DNA from 3 places in the Pseudonocardia alni genome. Region 2 is predicted to be linked to each of the others. Evidence: predicted binding sites of a transcription regulator. Region 2 holds the regulator's gene; each other region holds the start of a gene.

Region 1 (5,967 bases), 360 kb from region 2:
GCTCGACCCCGCTGTGTGCTCGGTCACACGACTGACGTAAGCGGTCGCTTACCCATGGCTGGCACCATGGTCCCCATGGCGCTGACCACCACCGGCACCGAGACGCACGACCTGTTCTCGGGCGACTTCTGGACCGACCCGCACCCCGCCTACGCGGCCCTGCGCACCGAGGAGCCGGTGCGCGAGCTCGCGCTGCCGGACGGGAAGGCGTGGCTGCTCAGCCGCTACGCCGACGTCCGTGCGGCGTTCGTCGACCCGCGGCTGAGCAAGGACTGGCGCTGGACGCTCCCCGCCGACCAGCGCGAGGGCCAGCCGGCCGCGCCGATCCCGATGATGATCCTGATGGACCCGCCGGACCACACCCGGCTGCGCAAGCTCGTCGGCCGCTCGTTCACCGTGCGGCGGATGAACGACCTGCAGCCCCGGGTCGAGGAGATCACCCAGGAGCTGCTCGACGCGCTGCCCGCCGAGGGCCCCGTCGACCTCATGCGCCAGTACGCGTTCCTCGTCCCGGTGCTGGTCATCTGCGAGCTGCTGGGGGTGCCCGCCGAGGACCGCGACATGTTCTCGGCGTGGTCGTCGGTGATGGTCGACGACTCCCCGCAGGAGGAGAAGTTCGCCGCGATGGGCAGCCTGAACGGCTACCTCGCCGAGCTGATCGAGCGCAAGCGCACCGAGCCCGACGACGCCCTGCTGTCCGGCCTGCTCGCCGTCAGCGACGCCGACGGCGACCGCCTGTCGGCCGAGGAGCTCGTCGCCATGGCGACGCTGCTGCTCATCGCCGGGCACGAGACCACGGTCAACCTGATCGGCAACGGCGTGCTCGCCCTGCTGACCCACCCCGAGCAGCGCGCCCGGCTGCACGCCGACCCGTCGCTGATCACCTCGGCGGTGGAGGAGTTCCTGCGCTTCGAGTCCCCGGTCTCCAACGCCCCGATGCGGTTCGCCAGCGAGGACGTCGAGTACTCCGGGGTGACCATCCCGGCCGGGTCGACCGTCATGCTGGGCCTCGCCGCGGCGAACCGGGACCCGGAGTGGCTGGAGGACCCGGAGCGGCTCGACATCACCCGGGACTCGTCGTCGGGGGTGTTCTTCGGCCACGGCATCCACTTCTGCCTGGGCGCGCAGCTCGCCCGCACCGAGGGGCGGGTGGCCATCGGCAAGCTCATCGCCCAGCGGCCGGACCTGGCGCTGGCCGTCGATCCGTCCGAGCTCGTGTACCGCGAGTCGACGCTGGTCCGGGGCCTGTCCCGGCTGCCGGTCACGCCGGGCGAGCCCGCCTGAGGGCGCCGCCGCCGGGCGCGACCGAGGGGGGTGCGCCCGGCGGGCGGTGCCGGACCGGCGGGGGCAGCCGTCGGTGCGGCGGGGCGGTGTCAGCGCAGCGGGGCGCCGGTCTTCTCCCGCACCTCGTCGGCGCTGACGCCGGGCGCGGTCTCGACCAGCTCGAGCCCGTCCGGCGTCACGTCGATCACGGCCAGGTCGGTGACGATCTTCGTGACGCAGCCCAGGCCGGTGATCGGCAGCGAGCACCGCTCGACGATCTTGGGGGACCCGTCCTTGGAGACGTGGTCCATCATCACGATCACCGAGCGCGCGCCGTGGACGAGATCCATCGCCCCGCCCATCCCCTTGATCATCTTGCCGGGGATCGCCCAGTTCGCGAGGTCGCCGTTCGCGGCGACCTCCATCCCGCCCAGGACGGCGACGTCGAGCTTCCCGGCCCGGATCTGGCCGAAGCTCTCCGCGGAGCCGAAGAAGGCGGCGCCGTCGGCGACGGTGACGGTCTCCTTGCCGGCGTTGATGAGGTCGGCGTCGACCTCGTCGTCGGTGGGGTAGGGGCCGACGCCGAGGATCCCGTTCTCCGAGTGCAGGACCACCGTCCGGCCCTCGGGGATGTGTCCGGGCACCAGGGTCGGCATGCCGATGCCGAGGTTGACGTACGCGCCGTCGGGCAGCTCGGCCGCGACCCGGGCGGCCATCTCGTCACGGTTGAGGGTCATGGTCAACGCACCGTCCTGAACTCGACCGGCTTCTCGACGCCGGGGACGTGCAGCACGCGGTGCACGTGGATACCGGGGGTGTGCACCGCGTCGGGGTCGATCTCCCCGGGGTCGACCAGGTGTTCGACCTGGGCGATCGTGGTCCGCCCGGCCGCGGCGCAGTCCGGGTTGAAGTTGCGCGCCGCGCGCCGGAACACCAGGTTGCCGTGCCGGTCGCCCTTCCAGGCGTGGACGAGCGCGAAGTCCGGGGTGAGGGCGCGCTCGAGGACGTAGGTCACGCCGTCGAACTCGCGGGTCTCCTTCGCCGGGGACTCGACGGCGACCGAGCCGTCGGACGCGTAGCGCCAGGGCAGCCCGCCCTCGGCGACCAGCGTCCCGACCCCGGCCGGGGTGTAGAACGCCGGGATGCCCGCGCCGCCGGCCCGCAGCCGCTCGGCGAGCGTGCCCTGCGGGGTCAGCTCCAGCTCCAGCTCACCGGCCAGGTACTGGCGGGCGAACTCCTTGTTGTTGCCGACGTAGGAGCCGATCGTGCGCCGGATGCGCCCGGCGGCGAGCAGGGTGCCGAGGCCGAAGCCGTCGACACCCAGGTTGTTCGAGATCGTCTCCAGGTCCGTCGCGCCCTGCTCCAGCAGTGCCGCGATCAGCACCGTCGGAACCCCGGACATGCCGAACCCGCCGACCGCGAGCGACGCCCCGTCGCCGATGTCGGCGACCGCGTCCGCGGCGGATGCCACCACCTTGTCCATCACGCACCTCCGTCGCCGAGGACGGTACGCGGCGTACGACAGACGCACAAGTGTTCGCTGTACGAACACCACCCGACAGGGCGGGACCCGTCGTCCATGCGCCGAGGTGCAGCTCAGGGCTGCCGGAGGGGCCGACCGACCGCCCCGGACCGCATCCCGGTGACGTCCCCGGGGCAGGGGGGCCGTCCCGCGGTGTCGAGATGCAGCTCAGCGGGGCCCGAGGGTGCCCCGCACCCCGCTGAGCTGCATCTCGGCGACCGCCGCCGTCGCGGCGCACCGTCGGCCGGGCGGGCGCGGCGTGGGTCACGCCGGGGCGGGGGCGGTGTGCGGGTCGCCGACGGCGACCTCCCCGCCCGCGGCGACCTCGGCGTAGACCCCGGCGCACGCCCAGACCCCGCCGACCTGGGGGATCTCGATGCGGTTGTTCTTCGCGATCGTCCGCAGGGTGTCCGGGTCGTCGGGCAGGTCGCCCTGGGGGAGCGTGGTCATGACGCAGCGCATGGTGGCGAAGGAGAACGTGATCCGGGCGTCGTCGCCCAGGGCGCTGGTGCTGCCGGGCCAGTCGTTCTCGACGAAGCCCGTCCCCTCGTCGCGCAGCACGATGTTGGGGCGGTAGCGGAGCGGGTCGAAGGTCGCGTCCGGGTTCAGCTCCCGGAGCCGGTCCAGGGTCGACTCGGTGAGCACGTGCAGCGACGACAGGTCGAAGAACGTGCCCGGCGCCCCGAACGCGGAGATGTCGAACCGGCTGATGATCTCGCCGGAGTCCTCGTGCCGGGTCGTCGTGTCCTCGATGAGCGTGCGCGGCGCGAGCTGCTGCGGGGTGAGGCCCTCGATGTCGGGCCACAGTTCCTCGAAGTAGCTGCCCTCCGGCGGCACCGAGATCAGCGACACGTCCCGGCCGAGCGCGGCGGACAGCGCGGCGTCCAGTCCCTCGTCGTCGCTGCGCAGGACCGAGCCGTCCGGAAAGGTGATCTCGACCGGAGGCAGCGGCTCCCCGGCCACCGGCTCGGCGACGAACCGGGCCGCGAAGCTGAGCAGGCCGAGCCAGCGCTTGGGCACCTTGGCGCTGGCGATGATCCCGGTCCCGTTGTCGAGCACCGCGTAGGCGCGGTCGCCCAGCAGCCCCCGTTCGGTGATGGTGGCCCGGGTCAGGGACTCCCCGAGCATCGACTTGACCGGATAGCGGTAGAGCGCGGCGACCGTCATGTCCGGTGTATAGCGGCCCGTCCGCATCTCCGGCACGGGCCGGACGGAGGGGTCCGCGGGGCGCGTCTCAGCTGAGGCCGTGACGGTCCCGAGCCGCCGCGGATGCGCTCCGGCCCGGGACCGGTTCACCCGGACGGTGCAGTGTGGGGACGGCCGGGGCCGGGCTCAGTCGAGCAGGGCGACCCGCAGCGCGTCCGCCGAGGCGTACACGGTCTCCGCGCCGGCGGCCTCCAGTTCACCGGGCTCGGCGTAGCCCCAGCCCGCTCCGACACAACGGAGGCCGTGCTCGGCGGCGCCCTCGACGTCGTGCAGCCGGTCGCCGACCATCAGCGGCTCGTCCGCACCCGAGGGCGACCCGAGCCGGCGCAGCGCCTCGGCGACGACGGCGCCCTTGGTCGGCCGGTCCGCGGCACGGGTGTCGCCGACGATCTCGGTGAACAGGTCGGTCCAGCCGTGGTGGGCGAGGATCTTCCGAGCGGACGGCTCCGCCTTGCTGGTGGCCAGTGCCATGGTCACGCCGGCCGCGGACAGTGCGCGCAGCAGCTCCTCCACACCCGGGTAGGGCGCGCAGTCCAGGCAGCCGTCCTCGTCCCCGTAGATCCGCCGGTACACCGGCAGCACGGCGGCGGTGCCCTCGTCGCCGAGGATCGGGGGCAGGCTGCGGTAGAGCGGCGGGCCGAGCAGGTGCGTGCCGAGCGCGGACTCGGGGACGTCCAGGCCCACCTCGTCGATCGCGCGGCGCATCGAGCCGAGGATGCCGGGGGCGGAGTCGACGAGGGTGCCGTCGAGGTCGAGCAGGATGTGGGTCAGCACGTCGGGTCATTCTGCCTCCCGGGGGACCCGGCCGTCCCTTCTCCCCGACGGTCGCAGGTCGTACACTTGTACGCATGGCGAACACACTGCTCGGGCCGCTGTCCGGCACCGACCGGGTCGACGGCCTGCTCGACGACGGCGCGTGGATCGCCGCCCTGCTGGAGGTCGAGCTGGCGCTGTCGGCGGTCGCCGCCGAGCAGGGCGCGGTCACCGAGCACGACGCCGACGCGGTGGAACGCGCCGTCGCCGCCGTCGCGGGCGTCGACCCGCACGCGCTGGCCGCCGAGTCGGTCGAGGGCGGCAACCCGGTGATCCCGCTGGTCAAGCGGCTCAAGGCGGCCGCGGCACGGATCCAGCCCGGCGCCGAGCGCGCGGTGCACCCGGGCGCCACCAGCCAGGACGTCATGGACACCGCGCTGATGCTGCTCACCCGACGGGCCGGGCACCGCGTCGTCGCCGACCTCACCGCCTGCGCCGACGCCGCGGCCGCGCTCGCCGCCACCCACCGCGACACCCCGTGCGCCGCCCGCACCCTCGGCCAGCAGGCGCTGCCCACCACCTTCGGTCTCGTCGCCGGCACCTGGTGCACCGGGCTGGACCGGGCCCGCGCCGGCCTCGACCGGGTGCTCACCGCGCTGCCGGTCTCCTACGGCGGCGCCGCGGGCACCCTCGCGGCCGTCCACCCGCACGGCCCGGCCGTCGCCGACGCGCTGGCCGCGCGGCTCGGCCTCGCCCCGCAGGGCGTGCCGTGGCACACCGAACGCAGCCGCATCGGCGAGCTCGCCGGGGCGCTCGGCGTCGCCGCCGGGGCCTGCGCCAAGCCCGCGGGCGACGTCGTGCTGCTGTCCGCCACCGAGCTCGGCGAGGTGTCGGAGTCCGCGCCGGGGGACTCGTCGTCGATGCCGCACAAGCGCAACCCGGCCGCGGCCGTCACCGCCCGTGGCGCCGCGAAGCGCGCCCCCGGCCTGGTCGCGACGCTGCTGGCCGGCGCCGAGCAGGAGTTCCAGCGTGCCGCCGGTGCCTGGCACGCGGAGTGGGAGACGCTCGTCGCGCTGCTGCGGGTCACCGCCGGCGCCGCGGCCCGGCTGCGGGTGAGCCTGGACGGACTGCAGGTGCACCCCGAGGCGATGGCCCGCAACCTCGACCTCGCCGCGGGCGCCCAGGGCCACGGCACCGGGCACGCCGCCGACCTGGTCGACGCC
Region 2 (5,967 bases):
GCTCGACCTCACCGCGGCTCGCGTCGCCGCGCTGTGCGACCGCCGCCGCGGCCTCGGCGCGGACGGGGTGCTGCGGGTCGTGCGCTGGACGGAGCTCGCCGGGGAGCCCGGCGTCGGCGAGCCGGCCGACGGCGTCGAGTGGTTCATGGACTACCGCAACGCCGACGGCTCGCTCGCCGAGATGTGCGGCAACGGCCTGCGCGTGTTCGCCCGCTACCTGCACGAGTGCGGCTGGGCCACCGGCGGGCCGGTCGGCACCCGGAACGGGGTGCTCGACACCGCGGTCGGGCCGGACGGGGTCTCGGTCGGGCTCGGCACGGTCGGCGTCGGCCCCGCGTCGGTCGCCACCAGCGGCGGCGCGCGTTTCGACGGCATCGCCCTCGACGTCGGCAACCCGCACCTGGCCTGCGTCACCGCGGCCGACCCGGCCACCCTCGACCTGACCCGTGCGCCCTCGTTCGACCCGGCGCTGTTCCCGAACGGGGTGAACGTCGAGTTCCTGACCCCGCTGGACGGTCCCGCCGACGGCGGCCGCATCCGGATGCGGGTGCACGAGCGCGGCGTGGGGGAGACCCGCTCCTGCGGCACCGGGACCGTCGCCGCCGCCGTCGCCGCGCTGCGGCACGCCGGACACTCCGCCGGCGACGTGCAGGTCACCGTCCCGGGCGGGCTGCTGCGGGTGACGGTGGAGGCGGGTACCGACGAACGGACCGGGCCCACGACGCTGCACGGCCCGGCCGTACTGCTCGCGTCCGGGGAGCTGGACCGGGCGTGGTGGGACGCGCCCGCCTGAGCGTCGCGAATCCGGGCGGACACGGGCCCCGCGACGTGGGAGGATGGGGTCAAGATGACTGATGCCCACACGCACCCCTCCGTGACCCCCTCCGCGTCGAACCCGGTTCCGACGGGTGGCGAGCTCGACCTGGAGGAGCGCACGTCGCTGCGCCGGATCCACGGGCTGTCCACCGAGCTCACCGACATCACCGAGGTCGAGTACCGCAAGCTCCAGCTGGAGCGGGTCGTGCTCGTCGGCGTCTGGACCGAGGGCACGGCCGAGCAGGCCGAGAACTCGATGACCGAGCTGGCCCGCCTCGCCGAGACCGCCGGTTCCGAGGTGATGGACGGCCTCGTCCAGCGCCGCTCCAGCCCGGACCCGGCCACGTTCATCGGCTCCGGCAAGGTCGAGGAGCTGCTCGGAACCGTCCGCGCCACCGGCGCCGACACCGTGATCTGCGACGGCGAGCTGTCACCCGGTCAGCTCCGCCAGCTGGAGGAGCGGCTCAAGGTCAAGGTCATCGACCGGACCGCGCTGATCCTCGACATCTTCGCCCAGCACGCCCGTTCGCGGGACGGCAAGGCCCAGGTCGAGCTCGCGCAGCTGTCCTACCTGCTGCCGCGGCTGCGCGGCTGGGGTGAGGCGCTGTCCCGGCAGGTCGGTGGCCGCGCCGCGGGCGGTGTCGGTATCGGTGGCCGTGGCCCCGGTGAGACGAAGATCGAGCTGGACCGGCGCCGGATCCGCGCGCGCATGTCGAAGCTGCGCCGCGAGATCGGTGCGATGCGCCAGGTCCGCGAGACCCAGCGCGGCAGCCGTCGCCGCAACGAGATCCCGTCGGTCGCGATCGTCGGCTACACCAACGCGGGCAAGTCGAGCCTGCTCAACCAGCTCACCGACGCCGGCGTGCTGGTGCAGGACGCGCTGTTCGCGACGCTGGACCCGACCACCCGCAAGGCGCAGACGCCCGACGGGCACGAGTACACCCTCACCGACACCGTCGGGTTCGTGCGGCACCTGCCGCACCAACTCGTCGAGGCGTTCCGCTCCACGCTGGAGGAGGCAGCCCGGGCCGACCTGCTGGTGCACGTCGTCGACGGGTCCGACCCGCTGCCCGACGACCAGATCGCCGCGGTCCGCCAGGTGCTCGTCGAGGTCGGTGAGGCTGCGGGCGACACGATGCCGCCCGAGCTGCTCGTGATCAACAAGACCGATGCGGCCGGTGACCTCGCGCTGGCCCGGCTGCGGCACGCCCAGCCGGACGCGGTGTTCGTCTCCGCGCACAGCGGTGACGGGATCCGCCGGCTCCGGGAGCGCATCGCCGAGCGACTGCCGCGCCCGGAGTACGAGGTCGACCTCCTGCTGCCCTACACCGAGGGTGCGCTGGTCGCGCGGCTGCACGACGACGGCGAGATCCTCGCCGAGGAACACACCGCCGACGGCACCCGGATCCGGGCGCGGGTGAAGCCCGAGCTGGGCACCGCGGTGCTGCCGTTCGCGGTGGCGGGCTCGGCCCTCCCGACGGGGGCCGGCACCGACCTGCCGGCGACGGCGGCGGGCCACTGAGCGTCCCACCGGCCGGGCGGCCGGGCCCCGGGATCGTGGCTCGCCGCCTGGCCACGGTCCTCTGCCTGACCGGTGCGCTCACGGGTGCGGCCGCGTCGCCGCCCGGGGCGATCCCGGCTTGCTCGATCGACGACCCGCGGCTGGCGGAGCTGTCCGGGCTGGTCGCCGAGGGCCCGCCCGGCGCCGCCCCGCAGCGCTACCACGCCATCGTCGACGGCGGCGGGACCGCGCGGGCGTTCACCCTGGACCCCGTCGGCTGTGCGGTCACCGGGACCCGGCAGGCCGACGTCCCGGTCACCGACGTCGAGGACCTCGGCCTCGGACCGGGCGGGGAGCTGTGGCTCGCCGACACCGGCGACAACGGGGCGCGGCGCGGCTCGGTCCGGCTCGTCGTGCTGCCCCCGACCGGGCCGCCACGGGTGCACGACCTCGTCTACCCCGACGGTCCGCGCGACGTCGAGGCACTGCTGGTCGGCGACGACGGCGTGCCCCTGCTGGTCGACAAGACCACCGGGGCCGCCGGGGTCTACCGGCCCGCCGCGCCGCTGCACGACGGCGGGGACCCGGTGGAGCTGCGCCGGGTGGCACAGGTCGTGCTGCCCTGGTCCGGCACCGGCGGCGGGCCGCTCGGGGCCGCCGGGGCGCGCACGGTCACCGGCGGCGGGGTCTCGCCGGCCGGGGCCGACGGCGGGCGCGCCGCCGTGCTGCGGACCTACACCGACGCCTGGGTGTTCCCGCTGCCCGCCGGCGGACCGGCGACGGCCGACGCGCTGGTCGCGGCCCTGGACGGGGCACCGCTTCCGGTGCCGTTGCCGGGAGAGGCCCAGGGCGAGGCGGTCGCCCCGGACGGCCGGGGCGCGCTGCACTCCGGGAGCGAGGCGCGGAGCCTGACCGCGGCGGCGATCACGGTCGTCCCGGGCGCGGTGACCGCGGCGACCGTTCCGCAGGCACCGGTCGTGCCTCAGCCCGCCGAGGTGCCGGAGTACCGCACGTACCCGTCGTGGCTGCCTGCCGCGGGCGGGGCCGCGGCGCTCGGGGCGCTGCTGATCGCCGGCGCCGTCGCGATGTCCCTGCACGGACGGCGCCGCCGGTCCCGCTGATCGCGGGGCCCGGGGCGCCGTCCGAGGCGGTCAGAGGCGGCGCAGGACCGCCACGACGCGGCCCAGGATCGACGCGTCGTCACCCGGGATCGGGTCGTAGGCGTCGTTCGCGGGCATCAGCCAGATGTGCCCGTCCTTGCGGCGGAACGTCTTCACGGTCGCCTCACCGTCGATCATCGCGGCCACGACCTCGCCCTGCTCGGCCACCGGCTGCTGGCGCACGACGACCCAGTCGCCGTCGGTGATCGCGGCGTCGACCATCGAGTCGCCCTTGACGTTGAGCAGGAACAGCGTGCCCTCGCCGACGATCTCGCGCGGCAGCGGGAACACGTCCTGCACGGCCTGCTCGGCCAGGATCGGGCCACCGGCGGCGATGTCGCCGATGAGCGGCACGAACGCCGGCGCCGGCCGCGCGGAACGCAGATCGGCGGTGTCGGTGTCGGAGTCCGGCCCGTCGGTACCGGCGATCTGCTCCGGGCTGCGGACGTCGACCGCGCGGGTGCGGTTCGGGTCGCGCCGGAGGAAGCCCTTGCGCTCCAGGGTGCGGAGCTGGTGGTGCACCGACGAGGTGGACGTGAGGCCCACCGCGTCACCGATCTCTCGGACGCTGGGCGGGTAGCCGTACCGGTCCACCCAGTCCCGGATGACGGCCAGGACCTTCTTCTGCCGCGGGGTCAGGCCGCGGGTGTCGGCCGCGGGGTCGGGGAACTCCCGGACCTTCGCGGATCCCCGGTCCGCGGCGGTGCCGGTCACGCCGGGACCACCGTGTCCGGTGTCGTCCGCTGCCATCGCATTCGCCTCCTCGGGGTACTTACGGCGACGACCCTAGCCGCCACGATCCCGTTCGCCAAACATGCGTTCGAAGTCGCCCGGGGCGTGTCGTGGATTCCGTCGGGCCGCGGTGGTACAACATCGCACAGGCGTTCGATCGAACACGAGTTCGATCGGACGCGGTCCGCGTCGCCGTCCGGCCGCGCGGGGGCGACCGGCAGCGGGAACGGCAGCGGGGGTGGCGATCGTGGGTTCGGCGGTCATCGGGGACGTGACGGTCATCGGGCGGGTCGCGGTGCGCACCACGACCGACGGGGTGCGGCCCGGTCGGGCGCCGGGCGTCGTGCGCCGTGCGGTGGGCGCATCGGGTGTCCTGCTCGCCTCGGCGGCCGCGGTCGTCGCGCTCGGGGTGCTCGCCGACGTCGCGGTCGCCACCCACGGCCCGGCCGGGCCGCCCGCGGCCGGCGCGCCACGCTGAGAACGTCCCCGGCACGGGGGAGGACCTGCGGGAACGCGGTCGTTGTCGGTGTCGGGTGCTACACCGCTCGTACGCCCGTTCGACCGGGCTCGGGGAAGGGCCGGTCGGGAGCGGGGGAGACGAGACCCGCCCGGGGGACGGGCGGTCCGACGGCAGGAGGAACCATGCGAGAGCTCGACGAGCGGATCCGCGACCACGGCGCGGTCGGCTGCCTGACCGGCGCCCCGGCGCCCGGCACCCCCACCTCGCGCGCCCGGCGCGCCGCCCGGGAGCGGGTGCGGGCCGCCGACGGTCTCGCCGGTGTGGCCGGTGCCGGCCCGTCGGCCGCCGCGCGCGCGGCCCACCGGTGGGCGGCCCACGGGGCGCACGAGCGCGCACTGGCCGAGTCGGTGGCCCGTCATCCCGCCGCCCGTTCCCGGCGCGCTCCGGCGTCCGGTGCCCGAGGGGCCGGTGTCCCGGTGTCCGGTCCCGCCGGCGGTCCGAATCTCGCGGTCCGGACGCCCCGCTGCACCACCGCGGACCCGGCCCCGAGTGCGACGGCGACCCTGACGCGGCCCGCACCGACCCTGACGCGGCCCGCGCCGGCCGTGGCGCCGCCCCGTCCTCGGTCGGTGGCCGTGCCGGCACCGCGTACCGTCCGTCCGCCGTCCCGGCGCTGCCTGGTCCCGGCGCGGCCGCGCCCGGCCCGCAGCCGCGCCGGCGGGCGCCTGGAGCGGTTCCTCGCCGGGGTCACGGCCCTGCTGTGCGCGACGACCGCGGTGGTGGCGCTCGGGCTGCTGGGCGACGCGGCGGCGGGCTGGAACGCCCCCGCGGCGGCCGTGCCGTCGATCGGCGCCGTGCGCTGACGTCGGCCGGCGCCGCGCAGCGCGACGCCGCACCCCGTGGTGCGCACGGCTGTGCGCTGCGGGTGGCCCGAGGTGGTGACGGTGCGGAGCGCCGGACGCGGTGTCGGCGGCGCATCGGGTGACGGCGTGCACGGGGGTGGTTCGCGGGTGTCGGACGTGGTCGCCGGGATGTCGCCGGGGGAGTCGGCGACGTGCCGCCGGGCGCGTCCGCAGGGCGTGTCCCCGCATCGGGTGGCCGCCGGTCGCGGTCCCTCCGGCGCGACGGGCGGCGCTGCCCGCGACGTTTCTCCACGCCACCAGCGCCGATGCCCCGCTCCATGATCGTCGGCGACGGACCGGTCGCGGAACGTGGTGTGCGAGGCTCGGATCCCGATCGGGCGAAGCTCGGCGTGGCACCGGGCCCGGGATGGCGTACCCCTAGATGTAGGGGTTACA
Region 3 (5,967 bases), 1.4 Mb from region 2:
GCGAGAACCGTCGACTGCACGAGATCGAGGTGCAGCTGCGACTGACCGACCCGCGACTGGTCCGCCGGTTCTCCGCGCTGAACACCGCACTGCGCGCCCCGGCCCGCCACGGTGGACGGCTTCTCGCCGGCTTCGCCCGCGACCGGCGCACCGTGCACGGCTCCGGCCCGTTCCCGACGATGCTGCTGGGGACCGCGCTGGTCGTGCTGCTGCTCGGTGCCGTGCTGGTGAGCGTGCCGGTCGTCGTCGCGGGGATCCTCGTGGCCGGCCTCGCCCTGGCCGTCGCGGCCACCACCGGACCGCAGGCGCACCCCGGAACCGCCTGACCCGCCACCCCCGCACCGCGCGGTGCCGCCCCGGACGGTGGCCATCCAGCGACCGGTGTCGCCCCGGACGGACGGCGTGGCCGTGGCGCGCGACCGGCCGCCTCAGCCGTGGGCGAGGTCGGAGAACCGGCTGTAGTGCAGCTGGTGGGCGACGGTGATCGTCGTGGTCGGGCCGTTACGGTGCTTGGCCAGGATCAGGTCGGCCTCACCGGCGCGCGGGTCGTCCTGCTCGAACGCGTCGGGGCGGTGCAGCAGCACCACCATGTCCGCGTCCTGCTCGATCGAGCCGGACTCACGCAGGTCGGACAGCATCGGCCGCTTGTCGGTGCGCTGCTCGGGACCACGGTTCAGCTGGCTCATCGCCACCACCGGGACCTCGAGCTCCTTGGCCAGCAGCTTGATCTGCCGGGAGAACTCCGAGACCTCCTGCTGACGGGACTCGACCTTGCGGCCCGAGGTCATCAGCTGCAGGTAGTCCAGGATGATCAGCTTCAGGTCGTAGCGCTGCTTCATCCGGCGCGCCTTGGCCCGGATCTCCATCAGCGTCAGGTTCGGCGAGTCGTCGATGTAGAGGGGCGCCTCGGAGATCTCCGACATCCGCCGCGCCATCCGCGTCCAGTCCTCGTCCGACATCCGGCCGGCGCGCATGTCGGCCAGCCGGATCCGGGCCTCCGCGGACAGCAGACGCATGACGATCTCGGACTTGCTCATCTCCAGCGAGAAGAACGCGCTGGTCATGCCGTTCTTGATGGAGCAGGAGCGGGCGAAGTCCAGCCCCAGGGTCGACTTGCCCAGACCCGGCCGGGCCGCGACGACGACCATCTGGCCCGGGTGCAGACCGTTGGTGACCTGGTCGAGGTCGGCGAAGCCGGTCGGCACACCCGTGGACTGGCCGCCCCGGGAGGCGATCGCGTCGATCTCGTCCATCGTGGGCTGGAGGAGCTCCTCCAGCACCGTGTAGTCCTCGGTGGTGGTGCGCTCGGTGACCTCGTAGACCGCGGCCTGGGCGCGGTCCACCGCGTCGTCGACGTCGCCGCCGTCGGCGCCGTGGTAGCCCAGCTGCACGATCCGGGTGCCGGCCTCGACCAGCCGTCGCAGGACCGCCTTCTCGCCCACGATCTCGGCGTAGTAGGCCGCGTTCGCCGCCGTCGGCACGGTCGCGATCAGGGTGTGCAGGTAGGGCGCGCCGCCGAGGCGGACGAGCTCACCGCGCCGCTGCAGCTCCGCCGAGACCGTCACCGCGTCGGCGGGTTCGCCGCGGCTGTAGAGGTCCAGGATCGTCTCGTAGACGGTCTGGTGGGCGGGCCGGTAGAAGTCCTCCGGCTGCAGCACCTCCACGACGTCGGCGATCGCGTCCTTGCTCAGCAGCATCCCGCCGAGCACGGACTGCTCGGCCGTGAGGTCCTGCGGGGGCTGACGGTCGAACGTCGCACCCTCGCCCGGTCCGGAGGCCTTCTCGCCGTCACGGACCGCACGGGGCTTGTTGCCGGGACGATCGTCCGTCAGAGCCATACGCAGCGTCACCCCCGGTGGACACAGTACCGAACGCACGTTCGACGCGCGAGTGGTGCGTCCTGCCCACCCGCGACCGTCGTCGGTGATCTACCGGCCGGCCCGGTGCCCGACGGGCCGCGACGGACGCGGCCCGCGGGACACGGCGCTCGCGTCCCGGTACGACGACAGTAGGTCGGCCGGACGGCGCCTGGCGAACCGACCTGGTGATCGATCTGGGGATGAACTGTGCACGGATGCCGCCCGTCCCGGGACCGTGCTGGGGACAACCTGGGGACAGCGCACAGGATCGGGCAGTCTTTCCTGGTCACAGGCATGTTCACAGCTGTGGACAACTTTGCTCTGGCGTGTCGTCGAACGCCCCGTGCGGGCGTGTCGGAGCGCCCGGCGGGCCGTTCGCCGCCCGGCGCGTCCACAAGCCCGCCCGACGAGTGGAGCGTCACCGGACGGCGTGTCGGCTGCGTGACAAGACATCCCGTCCGGGGTCGTCCGATCGGTGTCGATCGTCCATCCGGGACTGCGGACCGTGTGTGCGGCGCCCGTTCGGGACGGTCCCGGACAGACGACAGGGCGGTGCCCGGAGCACGTGGCTCCGGACACCGCCCTGTTCACTGTCGGTGGTCGTGCGACCACCGGACCGCTCAGCTCGCGACGACCGCGATCGGCAGCTCGGTGGTGACCTCCGGGTGCAGGCGGACCTGCACCTGGTGCTTGCCCAGGGTCTTGAGGTGACCCGGGACGTCGATGCTGCGCTTGTCCAGCAGCGGGCCGCCTGCCGCCTTGACGGCGTCGACGACCTGGGCCGGCGTGATCGATCCGAACAAGCGGCCGGTGTCGCCGGCCTTGGCCGACACGGTCACGTTGATGTTGCGCAGCTGCGAGTCGACCTGCTGGGCGTGGCCCAGGTCGCGGATCTCGCGGGTCTTCTGGGCCCGGCGGATCTGCTCGACCTGCTTCTCGGCGCCACGGGTGGCGACGACCGCGAGCTTGCGCGGCAGCAGGTAGTTGCGACCGTAGCCGTCCTTGACCTCGACGATGTCACCCGGGGCACCCAGGTTCGGGACGTCGGCGTTGAGGATGAGCTTCATGTGTCTCCCCTTCCTCAGCGAGCGGTCGAGGTGTACGGCAGCAGGGCGACCTCACGGGAGTTCTTCACCGCGACGGCGACGTCCCGCTGGTGCTGCCGGCAGTTGCCGGAGACCCGACGGGCACGGATCTTGCCGCGGTCGGAGATGAACTTCCGCAGCAGACCGGTGTCCTTGTAGTCGATCAGCTGGGCCTTGTCCTTGCAGAAAGCGCAGACCTTCTTCTTCGGCTTGCGCACGATGGCCTTGGCCATGGTGGTGCTCCTGGAGATCGTCCTCCGCCCGTCACGGGCGGAGAGGTACGTGGATCAGAAGGGGGGCTCGTCGTCGGACGCGGCGCCACTGCCCGCGGGCGGGGCCGAACCCCAGGGGTCGTCATAGCCGCCGCCGGAGTTGCCTCCACCGCCGGAACCGCCGCCCTGTCGGGCGCCACCGCCGCCGCCACCGTCGTAGCCACCGCCGCCGCCACCGAAGCCACCGGAACCTCCGCCCCGGCTGACCTTGTTGACCTTGGCGGTCGCGTAGCGCAGTGACGGGCCGACCTCGTCGACCTCCATCTCCACGACGGTGCGCTTCTCGCCTTCCTTGGTCTCGAACGACCGCTGGCGCAGGCGACCCTGGACCACGACGCGCGCGCCGCGGGTCAGGGACTCGGCGACGTTCTCCGCCGCCTGGCGCCAGATGTTGCAGCGCAGGAAGAGTGCCTCGCCGTCCTTCCACTCGCCGGACTGGCGGTCGAAGGTGCGCGGGGTGGACGCCACGGTGAAGTTGGCGACCGCGGCGCCGGACGGGGTGAACCGCAGCTCGGGATCCGCCGTCAGGTTGCCCACGACGGTGATGACGGTCTCGCCGGCCATGACGGCTCCAATCAGCCGGCGGCGGGCGCCGGCGTGCGGGTGACGTCCTTGCGCAGGACCTTGGTGCGCAGCACGGACTCGTTCAGACCCAGCTGGCGGTCCAGCTCGGTGACGGTGGCCGGCTCGGCGGTGATGTCGAGGACCGCGTAGATGGCCTCGCCCTGCTTCTTGATCTCGTAGGCCAGGCGGCGCTTGCCCCAGACCTCGATCTTCTCGATCGATCCGCCGTCGTTCTTCACGACGGTGAGGAACTGCTCCAGGGACGGCTGCACAGTGCGCTCGTCCAGGCCGCCGTCGAGGATGACCATGACCTCGTAATGACGCATGAGAACCACTCACCTCCTATGGACTCGAAACGGTCACGGCCCGGACGGCCGTGACAGGAGGTTCTCAGTGCACCCCGACAGTTTCCGGCGGATGCGCGGGAGCCGTGGGGATGCCGGTACAGGCTAGCAACGGCCGTTCCGGCCCCGACCTGCGGGTACGCGGCTCCCCGGATCGCCGGGACGGGTTCGGGCCGTGCCCGCGGAGACGCCGGCCGACGGACGGCTGTCGTTCGTCGCCGACGCCGGCCCCGTCCTCGACGAGCCGCTCGGCGCCGTCACCGACGCCTGACCGGCGGCCCACGGCTGTCGGGGGTCCTCGCTACCGTGCCCGTATGCAGATCGGAGCACACGTCCGCGACGCCGAGGACCCCCTGGCCGCGGCCGCCGAGGTCGGCGCCGAGGTGATCCAGCTGTTCCTGTCCGACCCGCAGGGCTGGAAGAAGCCGCCGCCGCACCCACGGGCGGCGGAGCTGGCCGCGTCGGACGTCGCGGTGGTGGTGCACGCGCCTTACACCGCGAACGTCGCGTCCACGAACAACCGGATCCGCATCCCGAGCCGCAAGATCGTGCAGCAGCACCTGGCCGGGGCGGCCGAGGTCGGCGCGTTCGGCCTGGTCGTGCACGGCGGCCACGTCACGAAGGACGACGACCCGGCCGTCGGGATCGACAACTGGCGCAAGTTCGTCGAGCGCCAGGCCGGGGAGCACGGCTTCGACGTGCCCGTCCTGATCGAGAACACCGCGGGCGGGGACAACGCCATGGCCCGCCGGTTCGACGCGCTGGGCCGGCTGTGGGACGCGGTGGGCGAGTTCGGCGTCGGGTTCTGCCTGGACACCTGTCACGCCTTCGCCGGTGGCGAGGAGCTGGCCGGGATCGTCGAGCGGGTCCGGGGGATCACCGGGCGGATCGACCTGATCCACCTGAACAACTCGCGCGACGCGTTCGACTCCGCCCGCGACCGGCACGCCAACATCGACGACGGGACGATCCCGCCGGACGAGCTGGCCGCCGTCGTCGCGGCGGCGGGGGCACCGGTCGTGGTGGAGACCCCGGCCGAGGGACAGGCCCGCGACATCGCGTTCCTGCGGGAGCACACCTGAGGCGGCCTCAGGCGGTACCGGCGAGCCAGCCGGGCGGCGTGAGCCCCGCCCCGATCTGCAGCCGCGGGGCGTACTGGTCGACGTAGACCCGGGCGGTGAGCTCGCGCCTGGTGCGGACGCGGTGGCCAGCGGGACGATCTCCGGCGGGCGGGCCTCCTCGATCGTCACGACAACCTGCCCCGAGGCCCCGTCCGGCCCGGCCAGCGGCGACGCGTGCGCCACCACCCGGTGCCCGGAGCGCGTCCGCAGCCGGGTCCGCGGCAGCTGCACCAGGTGCCCGTACCGGGACGACGACACCCGGCGCCGGCCGGCCACGCTGAACCGCCGCGTCGACCCGGAGGGCGTGTTCGGCGGGCCCGTCCGCGCCTGAGACCCCGGTTCCGGGAGTCCTCAGCGCCAGGCGAAGACCGGCTGCTCCAGGTGCGCGACCCGGGTCGCGCGCCCGTGCAGGACGACCTCGCGGAACTGGTGGAGCACCGCACCGGTGGGGGCGTGGACGTAGCGGTCGAACAGCGGCACCTGGATCACCGGGGCGTCGGACTCGGGGATCGTGAGGAACCGGGGCTCGTGGTCGATCTCGGCCAGCGGCGGGCGGTGCAGCTCGGCGACCTCGTCCGGGTTGGGCGTCGGCTCGCCCGCGCCGCCGCCCCACAGCACGACCGGGGTGATGACGTAGCCGGAACGGGTCGGGTAGTCGTCGAGCAGACCGAGCACGCGGTCCGGGCCGAGCTCGAGCCCGATCTCCTCGGACACCTCGCGGC

The links. Region 2 encodes LexA, which represses DNA repair genes until DNA is damaged. Its sites were predicted from a motif close to CGAACACGTGTTCG; they were not measured.
Region 1: a site for LexA is predicted at 2,790-2,803, ahead of ATL51_RS07720 (CoA transferase subunit A). Genes of this name have one in related genera too.
Region 3: a site for LexA is predicted at 1,869-1,882, ahead of dnaB (replicative DNA helicase). Genes of this name have one in related genera too.

Annotation. Positions count from the first base shown of each region.
Region 1 covers NZ_PHUJ01000003.1:1,478,422-1,484,388, reverse strand. Annotated here, with positions in the region: gene ATL51_RS07735 (NAD(P)/FAD-dependent oxidoreductase) at 1-40, shown strand, start outside; gene ATL51_RS07730 (cytochrome P450 family protein) at 76-1,284, shown strand; gene ATL51_RS07725 (3-oxoacid CoA-transferase subunit B) at 1,374-2,000, opposite strand; gene ATL51_RS07720 (CoA transferase subunit A) at 2,003-2,746, opposite strand; gene ATL51_RS07715 (MOSC domain-containing protein) at 3,050-3,952, opposite strand; gene ATL51_RS07710 (HAD hydrolase-like protein) at 4,118-4,765, opposite strand; gene ATL51_RS07705 (lyase family protein) at 4,840-5,967, shown strand, end outside.
Region 2 covers NZ_PHUJ01000003.1:1,834,581-1,840,547, reverse strand. Annotated here, with positions in the region: gene dapF (diaminopimelate epimerase) at 1-793, shown strand, start outside; gene hflX (GTPase HflX) at 848-2,338, shown strand; gene ATL51_RS09375 (hypothetical protein) at 2,374-3,438, shown strand; gene lexA (transcriptional repressor LexA) at 3,469-4,227, opposite strand; gene ATL51_RS28105 (hypothetical protein) at 4,457-4,687, shown strand; gene ATL51_RS09360 (hypothetical protein) at 4,852-5,532, shown strand.
Region 3 covers NZ_PHUJ01000003.1:3,278,505-3,284,471, forward strand. Annotated here, with positions in the region: gene ATL51_RS28285 (DUF3040 domain-containing protein) at 1-326, shown strand, start outside; gene dnaB (replicative DNA helicase) at 429-1,838, opposite strand; gene rplI (50S ribosomal protein L9) at 2,480-2,926, opposite strand; gene rpsR (30S ribosomal protein S18) at 2,941-3,177, opposite strand; gene ATL51_RS16255 (single-stranded DNA-binding protein) at 3,232-3,780, opposite strand; gene rpsF (30S ribosomal protein S6) at 3,792-4,106, opposite strand; gene ATL51_RS16265 (deoxyribonuclease IV) at 4,439-5,206, shown strand; gene ATL51_RS28290 (hypothetical protein) at 5,328-5,576, shown strand; gene ATL51_RS16275 (NUDIX hydrolase) at 5,597-5,967, opposite strand, start outside.